Regions from separate parts of the Priestia sp. 40 genome, predicted to be linked through region 1. Evidence: riboswitches for the same ligand, from Rfam matches in the RefSeq annotation. Region 1 holds a riboswitch; the other holds the start of a gene.
The links. Region 1 has a riboswitch for lysine ahead of ACO1DI_RS08290 (aspartate kinase). Riboswitches for the same ligand answer to the same signal wherever they lie in the genome.
Positions count from the first base shown of each region.

Region 2: another riboswitch for lysine. It lies ahead of lysA (diaminopimelate decarboxylase); the one in region 1 lies ahead of ACO1DI_RS08290 (aspartate kinase).

Region 1 is NZ_JBMPZA010000005.1:1,384,096-1,391,986, forward strand. Features, by position in the region: gene sdhB (succinate dehydrogenase iron-sulfur subunit) at 8-781, opposite strand; gene sdhA (succinate dehydrogenase flavoprotein subunit) at 785-2,572, opposite strand; gene ACO1DI_RS08280 (succinate dehydrogenase cytochrome b558 subunit) at 2,602-3,210, opposite strand; gene ACO1DI_RS08285 (YslB family protein) at 3,700-4,227, shown strand; gene ACO1DI_RS08290 (aspartate kinase) at 4,279-5,511, opposite strand; lysine riboswitch at 5,653-5,830, opposite strand; gene uvrC (excinuclease ABC subunit UvrC) at 5,896-7,662, opposite strand; gene trxA (thioredoxin) at 7,887-7,891, opposite strand, start outside.
Region 2 is NZ_JBMPZA010000012.1:174,393-182,283, reverse strand. Features, by position in the region: gene ACO1DI_RS13760 (LysR family transcriptional regulator) at 1-344, opposite strand, end outside; gene ACO1DI_RS13755 (hypothetical protein) at 478-663, opposite strand; gene ACO1DI_RS13750 (hypothetical protein) at 821-955, opposite strand; gene ACO1DI_RS13745 (dicarboxylate/amino acid:cation symporter) at 1,094-2,356, opposite strand; gene lysA (diaminopimelate decarboxylase) at 2,409-3,737, opposite strand; lysine riboswitch at 3,883-4,065, opposite strand; gene ACO1DI_RS13735 (CBO0543 family protein) at 4,132-4,644, opposite strand; gene ACO1DI_RS13730 (NAD(P)/FAD-dependent oxidoreductase) at 4,982-6,100, shown strand; gene ACO1DI_RS13725 (YckD family protein) at 6,174-6,488, shown strand; gene ACO1DI_RS13720 (PAS domain-containing sensor histidine kinase) at 6,642-7,891, shown strand, end outside.

The DNA.
Region 1 (7,891 bases):
TGAGTGATTATACTTGATCGCTACCAAAGAAACTTCTGAATGCTTGAATTGTTGTATCACGGTTCAAAGCTGCGATTGAAGTAGTCAATGGAATTCCTTTTGGACATGATTGAACGCAGTTTTGAGAGTTCCCGCAGTTCGCTAGTCCTCCATCACCCATAATCGTCTCTAAACGTTCTCCTTTATTTAACGCACCGGTTGGATGGGCATTAAACAAGCGAACTTGAGAAAGCGGTGCTGGACCGATGAAGTTTGACTTGTCGTTTACGTTTGGACAAGCTTCTAAGCAAACGCCGCATGTCATACATTTGGATAACTCATACGCCCACTGACGTTTCTTTTCAGGCATACGCGGTCCTGGACCTAAATCGTATGTGCCATCGATTGGAACCCAGGCTTTTACTTTTTTTAGTGAATCAAACATACGGCTGCGGTCTACTTGCAAGTCACGAACCACAGGGAATGTTTTCATTGGCTGCAAGCGAATTGGCTGTTCTAGTTTATCAACAAGAGCTGTACATGACTGACGAGGTTTACCGTTGATGACCATTGAACAGGCTCCACATACTTCCTCTAAACAGTTCATTTCCCAGTTTATCGGAGCAACCTCTTTACCTGAAGCATCAACAGGGTTACGTCTGATTTCCATCAGTGCTGAAATAACGTTCATATTCGGACGATACGGAATTTCAAACTCCTGATTGTAAGGAGCAGATTCAGCTGAATCTTGACGTGTAATAATGAAGCGCACTGTCTTTTGGACTGTTTGTTGTTCACTCATTGATTAACGAACCCCCTCTTGTTGTTTTTTTGGTTTTTCGTCTTTTTTCTTTGTGTAGTCGCGCTTACGCGGTTTGATTAACGATACGTCAACCTCTTCATAATGGAAAGAAGGAGCCGTTTTCTTATCCACAAAAGATGCCATTGTTGTTTTTAAGAATTCTTCATCGTTACGATCTGGGAAATCCGGCTTATAATGAGCACCGCGACTTTCGTTACGGTTGTAAGCTCCTAGCGTTACAACACGTGAAAGCTGAAGCATGTTTTGAAGCTGACGAGTAAATGTTGCCGCTTGATTACTCCATTTTGCTGTGTCGTTAATGTTAATACGATCATAGCGTTCAATTAATTCTTGAATCTTTTCATCTGTTTTTAACAGTTTGTCATTGTATCGTACGACTGTCACGTTGTCAGTCATCCATTCCCCTAGCTCTTTATGAAGAACGTATGCATTTTCTGTACCTTGAAGATTCATGATATTGTTCCATTTCTCTTCTTCTTCTTTCACATGACGATCATATACGCTTGAAGAAATAGCATCTGCGCTCTTTTCTAAACCATTGATGTATTCAACGGCTTTAGGACCGGCAACCATACCACCATAAATAGCTGATAATAATGAGTTTGCTCCTAAACGGTTCGCTCCGTGCTGTGAATAATCACACTCACCAGCTGCGAATAAGCCAGGAATATTTGTCATTTGATCGTAATCCACCCATAAACCGCCCATTGAATAGTGTACGGCTGGGAAAATTTTCATTGGTACCTTGCGCGGATCATCGCCCATGAATTTTTCATAGATTTCGATGATACCTCCAAGCTTAATGTCTAGCTCTTTTGGATCTTTATGTGAAAGGTCCAGATAAACCATGTTTTCTCCGTTAATTCCTAACTTCTGCGCTACGCAGACGTCAAAAATTTCACGAGTTGCAATATCACGAGGTACTAAGTTACCGTATGCAGGATATTTTTCCTCTAAGAAATACCAAGGTTTACCGTCTTTATATGTCCAAACGCGTCCGCCTTCTCCACGAGCAGATTCACTCATAAGACGAAGCTTATCATCTCCTGGGATAGCAGTTGGATGAATTTGAATAAACTCTCCGTTTGAATAGTATGCACCTTGCTGATATACGATAGATGCCGCTGAACCTGTATTAATAACTGAGTTCGTCGATTTTCCAAAAACAATTCCAGGTCCGCCTGTAGCCATAATAACCGCGTCAGCTGGGAACGTTTTAATTTCCATTGATTTTAAATTCTGTGCAGAAATTCCGCGACAGCTGCGCTCATCGTCAAGAACAGCACCTAAGAATTCCCATCCTTCGTACTTTGTCACAAGTCCGGCAACTTCATAGCGACGAACCTGCTCATCTAATGCGTACAATAATTGTTGACCAGTTGTTGCTCCGGCAAAAGCCGTACGGTGATGCTGCGTTCCGCCAAATCGTCTGAAGTCTAACAAACCCTCAGGAGTACGGTTAAACATAACACCCATGCGGTCAAGTAAGTGAATAATACCAGGAGCTGCTTCACACATTGCTTTTACAGGTGGCTGGTTGGCTAAAAAGTCTCCGCCGTACACTGTGTCATCAAAGTGTTCCCATGGTGAATCCCCTTCACCTTTCGTATTTACGGCTCCGTTGATTCCACCTTGCGCGCAAACTGAGTGAGATCTTTTTACCGGAACTAGTGAAAATAAATCTACTTGCTTGCCAGACTCAGCAATTTTTATTGTTGCCATCAAGCCAGCTAAACCGCCACCGACTACGATGATTTTTCCGTTACTCATCGGAACCCCACTCCTTCAAAACCTTAATTTTATGCAAATGCGAATAATGTACGAACACCTACAAATGTAAGTGCTAAGAAGATTGCTAATGTCACATAAGTTGAAATTCTTTGAGAACGTGGTGTTACAGTTAACCCCCAGCTAACTCCAAATGACCATAGACCGTTTGCAAAGTGGAAGATCGTAGATACAACACCAACTATGTAGAATGCAAGCATTGCCGGGTTGCTTAAAATTCGTTCCATCATTTGAAAATCTACTTCTTTTCCAAGCGCAGCTTGTATTCTGGTTTCCCATACGTGCCATGTGATGAAGATAAGTGTGATTACACCTGAAACACGCTGAAGGATAAACATCCAGTTACGGAAAAATCCATAGTTGTTAACGTTTGTTTTAGCAGTGAATGCGATGTAAAGACCGTATATTGCGTGAAAAACGATTGGTAAGAAAATAATGAAAATTTCTAGAGCATAGCGGAAAGGTAAGCTCTCCATGAAGTGAGCTGCTTGATTAAATGATTCTTCTCCCTTTGTCGCGAAATGATTCACAACTAAATGCTGTGTTAAGAAAATCCCGATTGGTATTACCCCAAGTAGTGAATGGATTCTCCGATATTGAAACTCTCTGTTTGCCGCCATCTGCGTAGACCCCCCTTAGTTAAATGAACATAGTTTGTGAAGAACTTTCTTACTCCCACTAGACAAATAGATTAATCGTGAATACAGGAAATGAAAACCTTTGCATTTCCTAATAAAGTATGTGACAGGTTAATTTTACTCCCATCGATTAAGAGCGTCAAGGCAAGATGTTTAAATCTTCTATAAAATATAAATTTATAAAATTTTATATTTGTTAACGCTTACTGCATTGATGTTAAAGATTTTTTCTTTCTATTATAATATCGCTTGCTACAATTAAGTAAGCGTTTACTTTACACTTTTATTGTAAACAAGTTCACAAAACATTTACACAGGTAAAAGTACCCTTTTAAAAGGTATATTATGGATTTTTCATCTTTACATCTAACTCTTTTTACCATAATAAAGATCCTCTTACATTTTATTTAAAAAATGCGTGAGAGGTTTTTTATATTTGTATATAATAGTAGTAAAGAAAGAGGGGAAAGCATGAGCAATTTACAAACAGAATCACAGCAAGAACTTGAAGAGACGATGGAAACATCAGAACCTAATGTCACAGCTGAAACAGAGAGAGCTCTTGATCACGTTTCATATTTCGGATACAGCCTTTTGCGTGACGTGTTAATTCCAGAGCTTCTTGGAGACGAAACGAATACCATTTCATACTGGGCAGGAAAACACCTTGCACGGAAATACCCATTAAATACAATGGATGAAATCGTTGCTTTTTTTAAAGCAGCTTCCTGGGGAACACTGACGCTTGCAAAAAAAGATAAATATTCACTAGAGCTTGAGTTATCAGGTGATGTGGTCAGCAAAAGATTTCAGCAGGAAACTTGTTCGTTTCATCTTGAGTCAGGATTTGTGGCTGAACAGATTCAGCGTCAAAACAACTGCCTAACAGAAGCCTACTTAACACCTAAAGAAAAGAACGGAAAAGTACTGATTTCCGTGCAGTGGGACCGAAAAGATATCTTACCTACCGAAACACGTGCGGAGCGTTATAAAAAGTAGGAAATACGTATATATAAAAGACGTGGAGATACCACGTCTTTTTTCTCTTCTTTATACTTGCACTGCCTGCTGCTCTTCTAATTCAAATGCTACGTGAAGCGTCTCAACAGCTTTTACCATATCAGCATGCGGTACAACTGTAGATACTTTAATTTCAGACGTGCTGACCATCTTCACTTCAATTTTCTCTCCTGCCAGCACTTCAAACATTTCCGCTGCAACGCCTGGATTAGAGATCATGCCAGAGCCGACAATCGATACTTTAGCCAGACCGCTTTCATGTTCAATACGCGTATACCCCAAAGTAGATTTATACTCTTTTAAGACGGCAAGAGCGGCGTCTACGTCTACAGTTTTAATAGAAAATGAGATAGATAAACGATTATTAGCCGTTACGTTTTGAATAATAATATCCACATTTAACTGTTCTTTTGCTAATGCTGTAAAAATAGTAGAAAGAGTTTGTAACTCGTTGTTTAACCCTTCAATTGTCACCCGTGAAATATTGTCTTCAAACGCAATTCCTCTTACGACTAAGTTTTGTTCCATTGAAACTTCCTCCTCAACAATCGTTCCATTCTCGTTTTCTAAGCTTGAACGCACTTCTAGCGGTACCTGATAATTTTTTGCAAACTCAACAGCGCGCGGATGCAGCACCCCTGCTCCCAAATTAGCTAATTCTAACATTTCGTCATATGAAATAGCGTGAAGCTTACGAGCATCTTCTACATAACGCGGATCTGTCGTAAACACTCCTGTTACGTCTGTATAAATATCACATTTTGCAGCTTTTAGTGCCGCGGCAAGAGCTACTGCTGTCGTGTCAGAGCCGCCTCGACCTAATGTGGTAATGCTTCCATCTTCTGAACAGCCTTGGAATCCAGCTACTACTACGATTCGACCTCTATCTAATTGACTTTGAAGGCGAGTCGTGTCAATGTGCTGGATTCGTGCATTGCTGTGAACTGCTTCTGTCTGGATACCAGCTTGCCAACCTGTTAGCGAAGTTGCTTCATATCCTTTGCATTGAAGAGCCATTGTTAGCAGTGAAATCGTCACTTGTTCTCCAGTTGTAAGAAGCATATCCATTTCGCGTTTGCTTGGACTGTCCGTAATATCACTTGCTAATTTCACCAGCGCATCTGTTGTTTTGCCCATTGCCGATACAACAACAACTACTTGGTTACCGCGCTCTGCTTCTTGAATAACACGATTTGCTACATGTTGAATACGTTCAACAGAACCAACAGATGTTCCACCAAATTTTTGAACGATTAATGCCATAATTTTGTTCATTCCTTTTCAATAAATTTGCATATGCAGGATGATGAGAAGCTAAATTTTTTTACTCAGACAATAAAAAAAGCAATGAGATGAGCTCTCATTGCTTAACGAACGAAAATTATAAAACATAACCGTCCACTGCCGTGAGATAGCTCTCCAAGAATCTACATCTTGACAATCCTACGTTTATTCAACGCAGAACCAGCAATCATTACTATGAGGTAATGTTCACTTCGGCAAATTTCCCTTTCCGCATCATTCATAAGGGCTCATACCCTTCCTGATACGTACTGATTAAATTTGCACCTCTATCTTCACTTCATTTGATGAAGTGTCGTATGAAATTAGTTAATAGCTTATCAAATATTTTCTATTATTTCAAGACTATTTTTGCAATGTTTCATAAATTTTTTCAGCAATGTTTTGAGGAACACCTGAATTTCGAATATCTTCAACCGTTGCTTCTTTCAATTTTTTCACCGAACCAAAATGCTTTAACAAAGCTTTTTTACGCTTTTCTCCCACTCCCGGAATGTCGTCCAGAACTGACTGAAAAGCGGACTTAGAGCGCACTTGACGGTGGAAGGTAATCGCAAAGCGGTGAACTTCATCTTGAATTCGCTGAAGCAAATAAAATTCTTGACTATTGCGTTCAAGCGGTATGATTTGAGGAGGCTCACCAATCATCAGATTCGAAGTTCTGTGCTTATCATCTTTGACAAGACCTGCTGTAGGCACTAAAAGTCCCAATTCATTTTCGAGAACATCCTGTACCGCAGCTAAATGCCCTTTGCCTCCATCTACAACAATTAAATCCGGGAGCGGAAGACCTTCTTTTAACGCTCTGGAATACCGTCTGCGAACGACTTCTCTCATGGAACTGTAATCATCTGGTCCCTTTACGGTCTTAATTTTATATTTGCGATATTCTTTCTTTTCTGGTTTCCCATCAACAAAAACAATCATCGCAGAAACTGGGTCTGTTCCTTGAATATTTGAGTTATCAAATGCTTCAATCCGATAAGGAGCGGCAATTCCAAGCTCTTCTCCTAACCGTTCAACTGCGCCAACCGTGCGCTCTTCATCTCGTTCAATTAAATAGAATTTTTCACAGAGCGCAATTTTTGCATTTTTACACGCAAGTTCTACTAATTCTTTCTTTTTGCCTCGTTTTGGATGCTGAACCTCTACTTCTACTAATTTCTCAGCTAACTCTGCATCAATCGTTGCTGGAACCATCACTTCTTTTGGCTTAATATTTTTGGCATAAAACTGACCGATAAAAGTTAAGAAATCTTCTTCTGGCTCTTTATAAAAAGGAAACATAGAAACTTCTCGCTCAATTAATTTCCCTTGGCGAATAAAGAAAACTTGAACACACATCCAGCCTTTATCATAAGAATAGCCAAACACATCTCGATTAACAAAATCATTAAACGTTACTTTTTGCTTTTCCATTGTCGCTTCGATATGAGCAATTTGATCTCGATATTCTTTAGCCCGTTCAAAGTCAAGTTCTTCTGAAGCTTTTAACATTTTTTCAGTTAACTCTGTTTTGACATGCTCATATCCACCATTTAAAAACCGCGTGATATTTTCAATAATTTGTTTGTTTTGCTCTTCTTTTACTTCTTTTACGCAAGGAGCTAGACATTGCCCGATATGGTAATACAAGCAAGGTCTGTCTGGCATGGTAGAGCACTTTCTTAATGGATAAATGCGATCAAGAAGCCGCTTTGTTTCATTTGCAGCTTGAACGTTAGGATAAGGACCGAAGTATTTTCCTTTATCTTTTTTTATTTTTCTTGTAATAACAAGCCGGGGCTGTTTTTCAGCTGTAATCTTAATAAAGGGATAGCCCTTATCATCTTTAAGCATGATGTTATATTTTGGATCATGCTTTTTAATTAAATTCATTTCTAAAATAAGCGCTTCTAAATTAGAAGATGTGACGATATATTCAAAATCGACAATGTCGTTTACAAGTCGAAGGGTCTTTCCATCATGAGATCCGGTAAAGTAGGAGCGTACTCGATTTTTTAATACTTTTGCTTTTCCTACGTAAATGACCGTTCCATATTTATCTTTCATCAAGTAACAGCCGGGCTGATCAGGTAAAATAGCCAGCTTTTCTTTTAAATAATCATTCATACTTTTCTCCTTCCTCTTCTCTTACTCTGTCCATCTATACATTCGCTTATGAAGCGTAACCTACATTCTTTCCTGCTTTACAATAAATGCACATAAGCCGGATTTATGACGGTGTTCCTTACATCTAGTATAAAACAAACGAACGCATATTCGCTAAATAAAAGTATTCCCAAAAGAGAAAAAGTGGAGAAAAAGAAAAAACCTAGCCTGAGCTAGGTTTTGACTTACG
Region 2 (7,891 bases), on a different contig from region 1:
TTATTAAATGCTTTTGCAATCTTCGGGAAAAACAAGGTCCCGATGAGCGGAGGGACTCCCATCTTGATTTGCCCTGTTTGCAAGTTCATCAAATCTCCCAACAAGTGAGGCATGTCTTTTAACACCGACAGAGCTTTAGCTGCTTGGTGATACACAACTTCTCCTGCATCCGTTAGCTTTAATTCTCTTGTCGAACGATCAAGAAGCTCAAATCCTAGTTCATTTTCTACTTTTTTGACGGCTTTACTTAAAGCCGTTTGTGACAAATGAACTTGCAGCGCTGCCTTTGTAAAATTTTTATGATTCGCTACCTCTATAAAGTATTCTAAGTCTCTGATTTCCATGTGAAACTCCATTTCTGCAAACTGCTTATCCTTTTTCTTTACTCTTTATTTTAACTATTAAATTATTTACTGTAAATGCGCTGATTAAAAAGGGGGGTCTATCCAATGAATAAAAACGAGGAAAGGAAGTGAACTAAAGTTTCTGCCGAAGTTGATTTATAAAACGAATACTCTTTTTATAGAGAAACATAGATTTTGCTACTAGCTGATGAGGGATATAAAGATTTTTGCCTGTACGTTCGGGCAAAAATGCAAAACTTATCAAAATAACTGAAAGCCCAAAGGCTGCGGCGGTAATCTCTAGCCAAGAAAACATCATATCATTCCTCCTTTTACAAACCTATTAATAGAATATGTAAAAGTTTGAAAGGAGGTTGTACGATAGACCTATAACGAGCGGCGTAATGAAGCTTTCTCTCAAAATAAAATGACGTCAAAGAACGCAGGGCCTGTGCCAAACGTTCTTTGACGTCATTTTATTTTCGCTCTTCAGCTTGATGCTCTTGTTTGTTTTGCTCAGTTAGACGTTTTTGATGAGCTTTTGTTTCTGCACTTACGTGATTCGCATCATTCGGTTGATTCTTCTTTGAACCTCCTGCAGCGTTACTCATTAGACGACACCTCCAGTCCGGTTATGAAACATACCTATAGAATGTGCGTATTTACAGACTTTATACACCGCTATCGATATTACTGGACACGAAAAAAGCAAAGGGAGAGTCACTAAGACTGTTCCCTTTGCTTTTTTACTAGGCGACTTTATCGGTGGTGATAATTTTGTTAATCCAGTCTTTTCCTTCTGTAAACCTTGTAACAAGCATCGCTGTTACTGTATTTCCCGTACTATTTAACAGGGTAGCAGGGGCGTCAATAATCGTGGAAATGACGGCAATAATGGGCAGAACTTCTGGCGAAAATCCGTAAATTGTAATGATTAACATTTCGCCAATCATACCGCCTCCAGGGATTGCTCCCATTACAGCTCCAACTAAAAAGGCTACGCCTAAAATACTCAAAATGCTCGTAGCAGACGTCATATCTTTTCCAAACAAACTGAATAAGAAAACAATTTTTAGAATACCCCCGATAACAGAACCATCTTTATGCGTGTTTGCTCCTAATGGAATCACCGTTTCAGCAATATCAAGTGGCACACCCATTTTCTTTGTTGCATCTAAATTGACTGGAATAGATGCAGCAGAAGAACAGGTAGCAATAGCGGTGATAGAAGGAGCAGCTGCATTTTTCCAGAACAGTTTAATTCCTGCTTTACCGCCAGCAATCCATGCGTATAGCGTAAAAAAGCCGAAATAGTAAACGATTGCAATTAATAAATAAAGAATAAATGCTCTAGCGTACCCTTGTAAGATCTTTGGTCCTAGTTCTCCTACTACAGTAGCAAAATAGCACCCTAAACCAATTGGAGCATAGTACATCACAATTTTAACAACTTTCATCGATACTTCTTGACCCGAAGTCAGAAATTTTGCCATGGGCTGTCCTTTTTCACCAGCCATCGTAGTAGCAATACCGAAAATGACGGCAAAGACAATTAATTGTAAAATATGCTCTTTCGAAAACAACTGAACAAAATCAGGTACAGTAAATGTGCCAACAAGCTGAGTTAAAAGCGTCATTTTTTCAGCTGTATTTTCACTGTCACCCATCAATTCTTTAATGGCAGAAGTATCTACGTTGTGCAGCGGATTGTAAAGTGATGCGCCTAAAAAGCCTAGAACGGCTGAAACAGCAGCAGTGGCGACAAACACAACGGCAATGCCTAGCATAATTTTACCAAGACGTTTCATTTCGTTCATGTTTGCGATTGCCGAAGCAACACTAAAAAAGACAAGGGGAATGATAATCATGAACATTAAATTAAGAAACAAATCACCAAAGGGCTTTACGACTGCCACATCGGGCCCGATAGCATATCCTGCTATCCCGCCAATTAAAATAGCGAGAAGCAGAATAAGCGATGATCTGTACGTTTTAAATACACTTAAAACCATAGTTAAATTTCCTCCAAACAACAATAGCTTCTTTACTACGCAAGAACAGCTATCATTTGCTCATTGCATACGTAGTAACGACTGGCTTTACATCTTTACGCACCAAATCTTCGTATGTTTCTCGCTCTACAGCAAGACGAGCTTCTCCATTTTTTACAAATACAACAGCAGGGCGCGGAATACGGTTGTAATTGCTAGCCATTGAATAGTTGTAGGCACCTGTAGAGGACACTGCTAATAAATCTCCTTGATTAACGCGCGGTAAATCGATATCCCAAATAAGCATATCTCCTGATTCACAGCATTTCCCCGCAATTGATACTGTTTCATCTTTTTTATCCGTCACTCTATTAGCCAAGACAGCTTCATGTTTTGCATCGTAAAGGGCAGGGCGGATATTATCGGTCATACCGCCGTCAATTCCTACGTATTTACGTACACCTGGAATCTCCTTCGTTGAGCCAATTGTATAAAGCGTTGTACCCGCTTCTCCTACGATGCTTCTTCCAGGCTCAATCCAGACTTCTGGAAGGGTATAATTCTGTTCAGTTAATGTACGGCTTAGTTTTTCTGTCAGTGCATCTACATAATACTCAACTGGAAGAGGAGAGTCGCTTTCGGTATAACGAATACCAAAACCACCACCTACGTTTAAAACTTTTACTTCAAACTCCATTTTATCACGAATACTGAATAAAAAATCAGTTAAAATATCAATGGCGCGAGAAAAACCATCTACTTCAAAAATTTGTGAACCAATATGACAATGAATGCCTAAAAGATCGTAGTAAGGTTTTTCTAATGCAGAACTTACCGCTTTCATAGCCTGGTCATTGGAAAGACCAAATCCAAACTTGGAGTCTTCCTGTCCGGTCATAATATACTCATGTGTGTGGGCTTCAATCCCTGGAGTAACACGCAGAAGAATAGATGCTTTCTGTTTACGCTCAGCTGCTAAGGCATGCAAAACTTCAAGTTCGGTGAAGTTATCCACAACAAAACAGCCAATATTCGCATCAAGAGCCATTTCAATTTCTTCAATCGTTTTGTTATTTCCGTGAAAATGAATGCGTTCAGCTGGATATCCAGCTTCAAGAGCTGTAAATAGTTCGCCTCCTGAGACCACATCTAATGACATATCAAGCTTCGTTAAAAGGCTAGCCATTTCCATACAAAGAAACGCTTTCCCTGCATAGGCGATTTGATATGAAAATCCGCTTCTTTGAAAGGCTGAATGGAAGGCCTTGCATTTCGTCTCAATTAATTCTTGATCGTAGATGTATAGGGGAGTGCCGTATTGTTTTTTCAGTTCGACCGTATCGCACTGCCCAATTTCTAAATGATTGCTGCTGTTAATTTTACTCGTTCCATGTAAGTACATAATCCGTATCCCTCCATTTAAATCATTCAACTATAACTTTGAACTTTGATGGTCAGTAGAAAAACACAAAAAAGACCCGTGAAGTGATGTTCACGCGTCTTGGTTTCATAATAATAAAGTATTATTACATTCTAGGCATCAACATCTCTTCAATAGCTCTCCACAAACCAAATGGTTTGTGACAGCTCAGCATTTATTCAATACTGAACCAGTATATGAACACAATGGATGTTTATATACTTCGGCACGAAATCCCTTTTACTTATCTTCACAGACTCCATTAGTCTCCAATAAGTGACTCTTGATTTCATGCACCTCTATTCTCAGAGAGGAAAATTATATTTAAATGTAATTCCTATTATATTTCTTTTTCCGCTGTCTAGTCAATGAAAAATTAAGGCATAGGAATATCAAAAAAAATAAATAAAAAAGCTATGAAGCTTCCAGATAAAATCCAAGCAGCCAGCGCTGTCTTCTGATGAATGACTAAAAGTGAGAACGTGACAATATTGAAGAGAAAAGAACACAGCAGCGACCATCCATAATGATGAGTGATACTGTGATTAACATAAGCAATGAACTCAATCACAGTAAATAAAAGCGCCCACAAAAGAATCCACCACAGCCGGCCGCTTACATGCAGCGGCAGCCTTCCTAAAAAAACCGGTATAACAAACGGATAAATAATTAAGGTTATTCCAAGGGAAACCATTAGGTGATCGGGTAGAAAAAGGTGATCAATACCAACAGGGTGAAATACCCATACGCGGTGATGAAACAGCAGCACTTCATAAAGCAAATTCCCCGTGACCCAAAACAGCAAAGTAGGATAGTATTCTTGATACCTTCGCCACTTACCAAATAGTAAACCAAGAATGATGAAAAATAATACAAATGAAGATTGCATACGCTCTCCTTAAAATAATGGTTATTTCTTTTTATTTACATATTATAGAAATTTTATTCTCTCCGCTTTTATTCAGAAACTATAATAGAAAAGCCGTAAGCAGCATCGTTAAAGACGTACTACCACTATTTATGACTGTCTTCACCCTGCTATAATCTCCGTAAAAGAACTTCTAACGCTTTTGTTTACGAAATGAAGGGAGCTATATGTCAAAGTCAGCAAGACGTAAAAGTAAGCTCAAAATAGCTTCGCCTAGTATGTGGCTTCTTTTTTTGCTATGCTAAAATTGCATACATATAGCATGAGAATACTAGAAGAAGGAAAAGGGTGTTTTGGTATGAAAACATACATCGTAGTTGGAGCTGGGATACTTGGAGCTTCTACAGCATATCATTTAGCAAAAGCAGGAGCAGATGTGACATTGATAGATCGCAAGGATGCTGGTCAAGCTACTGATGCAGCAGCAGGCATTGTTTGTCCATGGCTTTCGCAGCGTCGAAATAAAGCATGGTACCGCTTAGCAAAAGGCGGCGCCAAGTACTATCAAACATTAATTCAGCAATTAGAAGAAGATGGAGAAACGGATACGGGATATAAGCGAGTAGGAGCAATTAGCTTACATACTGATGAACAAAAGCTTAAAAAAATGGAAGAAAGAGCATATAAGCGTCGGGAAGAAGCGCTCGAAATAGGCGAGATTACACGTTTATCCGCTAAAGAAACACAGGCTTTGTTTCCGGTTCTTTCGGAAGAATACAGTTCAGTTCATATTAGTGGAGCCGCTCGTGTTAACGGAAGAGCTCTTCGAAACGCACTTATGAATGCAGCGAAGAAAAACGGTGCGAAAATAATAGAAGGAAACGCAGAACTACTTTATGAAAATAATCAAGTAACGGGCGTTGCTGTAAATGGACAAACCCTTCTAGCAAGTACAACAATCGTGACAGCAGGAGCGTGGGCAAATCAATTACTAGAGCCTCTTGGAGTGAAATTTTTAGCAAGCTTTCAAAAAGCGCAAATTGTCCACTTGCACCTTCCAGATTTAGATACAAAAGACTGGCCCGTTGTGATGCCTCCGAGCGACCAATATATTCTTTCATTTGAACAAGGTCAAATTGTCATCGGAGCAACACATGAAAACGACACGGGTTATGACTTGAGAGTAACTGCTGGGGGGCTTCATGAAATTTTTTCAAAGGCCTTATCAATTGCTCCCGGCTTAACAGAAAGCACAGTCTTAGAAACAAGGGTAGGGTTTCGACCATTTACTCCAGGCTTCTTGCCAGTCATTGGGGCTCTTCCGGCTTACGAAGGAATACTAGTAGCGAATGGTCTCGGAGCTTCAGGATTAACCTCGGGTCCTTATCTTGGTTCAGAGCTTGCTAAATTAGCACTTGAAATGGAGATGGAAATTGATCTTAGCGACTATGATGTAAGAGGAGCTATCGAGTCTTAAACAAACAGAACGAATGAAAACAAATAGAAGTTCGCAAACTATAGCTACTATATGATGAAAGGAAGTAGATTGTTTGCGAAAGATTATGATAAGTGCAGCAGCAGCTTTTTTATTTATGAGCGCGACGCCTGTATTAGCAGAAAACAATCCTCAGCCAGAAACAAAAGACGTGCAGCTGACGTCTCAGCAAAAGCAGGAATTGTCCGTGCTGTACAAAGAAATGCTAGCAAAAAAGAACGAAATACTTTCAAAATATGTGGAGTACGGCGTGCTAAGTAAAACGGAGAGTCAAAACATTTCCTCACATATGGAAAATCGCTATCAGAATATGGAGAAAAATGGTTTTGTCCCGAAGCGACACTGTCATAAAATGCATCATTCAAAGTAATTCATATTCACATAAAAAAGCGCCTTTACAGGCGTTTTTTTATGTGAATGAATGGAAAATATCCGCTTCTTTATCTAGTAAATTCTAAAATCCTCATGTAAAATTAAGAGAATGAGAACGAGTAGGAAAGATGCTAGTGAGGGGTAGGTAAATATGAACGAAAATAAAAAAATAGTCCGATTACATGCAGAAAATCATTCAGCTGAGGCGCTAGGAATCATATTTGCTTACAAACAAAAAGGCGACCATCTTGTTTACAGTATGTATCAAGGTGAAAGCGCTCATGATCAAAAGGTACCTTTAGAAGAATGGGTCTCGTATGAGCATTTTTTGGAAGCGCTAAATACAAAGAAAAAGCTTATGTACGAGCTTCAAATAAATGATCAACGCTATGTAGTAAACTTAACCCCTTTATCTTACACAGAAAAACCTGAAATTATGGGACATTGCGTGAATATAACTAGTTATCAAGACAAAAAAGAACAGATTCAACCTTTTATTTATCATAACGCAGATGCTGTTGCAATTGTTGACTTAGAAGGTAAAACGCTTCAAGTGAATCCTGCGTTTGAGAATACATTTGGCTGGACGTTTGAAGAAATTTATCAAAAGCCTCTTCCGATTATACCTTCGTTTTTAAAGGAGCCCGTGTGCGAACTTCATAAAACTATTCAATCAGGGGAATCGAAAACGGAATTCGAGACGGTCAGACAGCATAAAGACGGGTATTTAATTAATGTAAGCGTCACACTATTCCGCGTTGAAAATATGAATGATTGGCCGTTATGCATCGCTTTTGTCTATCGAGATATAACATCGCGCAAGCAGGATGAGACGGCTTTAAAAGAAAGCGAACAGCGCTACCGAAGTTTGATTGAGTTATCCCCGGAAGCTATTATCGTTCATAGTGAAGGGAAAATTGATTACATCAACCCTGCAGGAGCCAAAGCTCTAGGATACAAAAATCCTCAAGACGTATTAGGAGCTTGTGTTTATCAATTTGTTCACCCTGATTACTATGATGTTGTGAAACAGCGAATTTATCGAATGAAAACAGAAAATAAATCTGTAGATCTGCAGGAAGAAAAGTTTATTCATAAAGACGGTCATACGATTGATGCCGAAACCATTGCCTTTCCTATTCCCTATATGGGAAAGCAGGCCATTCAAGTTTTATTTCGTGATATTACAGAACGTAAAAAAACTGAAAAATTGCTGCGTGAATCCGCTCAGCTTTCCTTAGTCGGACAGTTAGCGGCTGGTATTGCTCACGAAATTCGAAACCCTCTGACGGCGGTAAAAGGATTTATGCAGTTATTGAAAGAAACGAGCAGTCAGCCTTACTATGTAGAAATGATAAATCATGAGTTAGATAGAATTGAATTGATTACCGATGAGTTTTT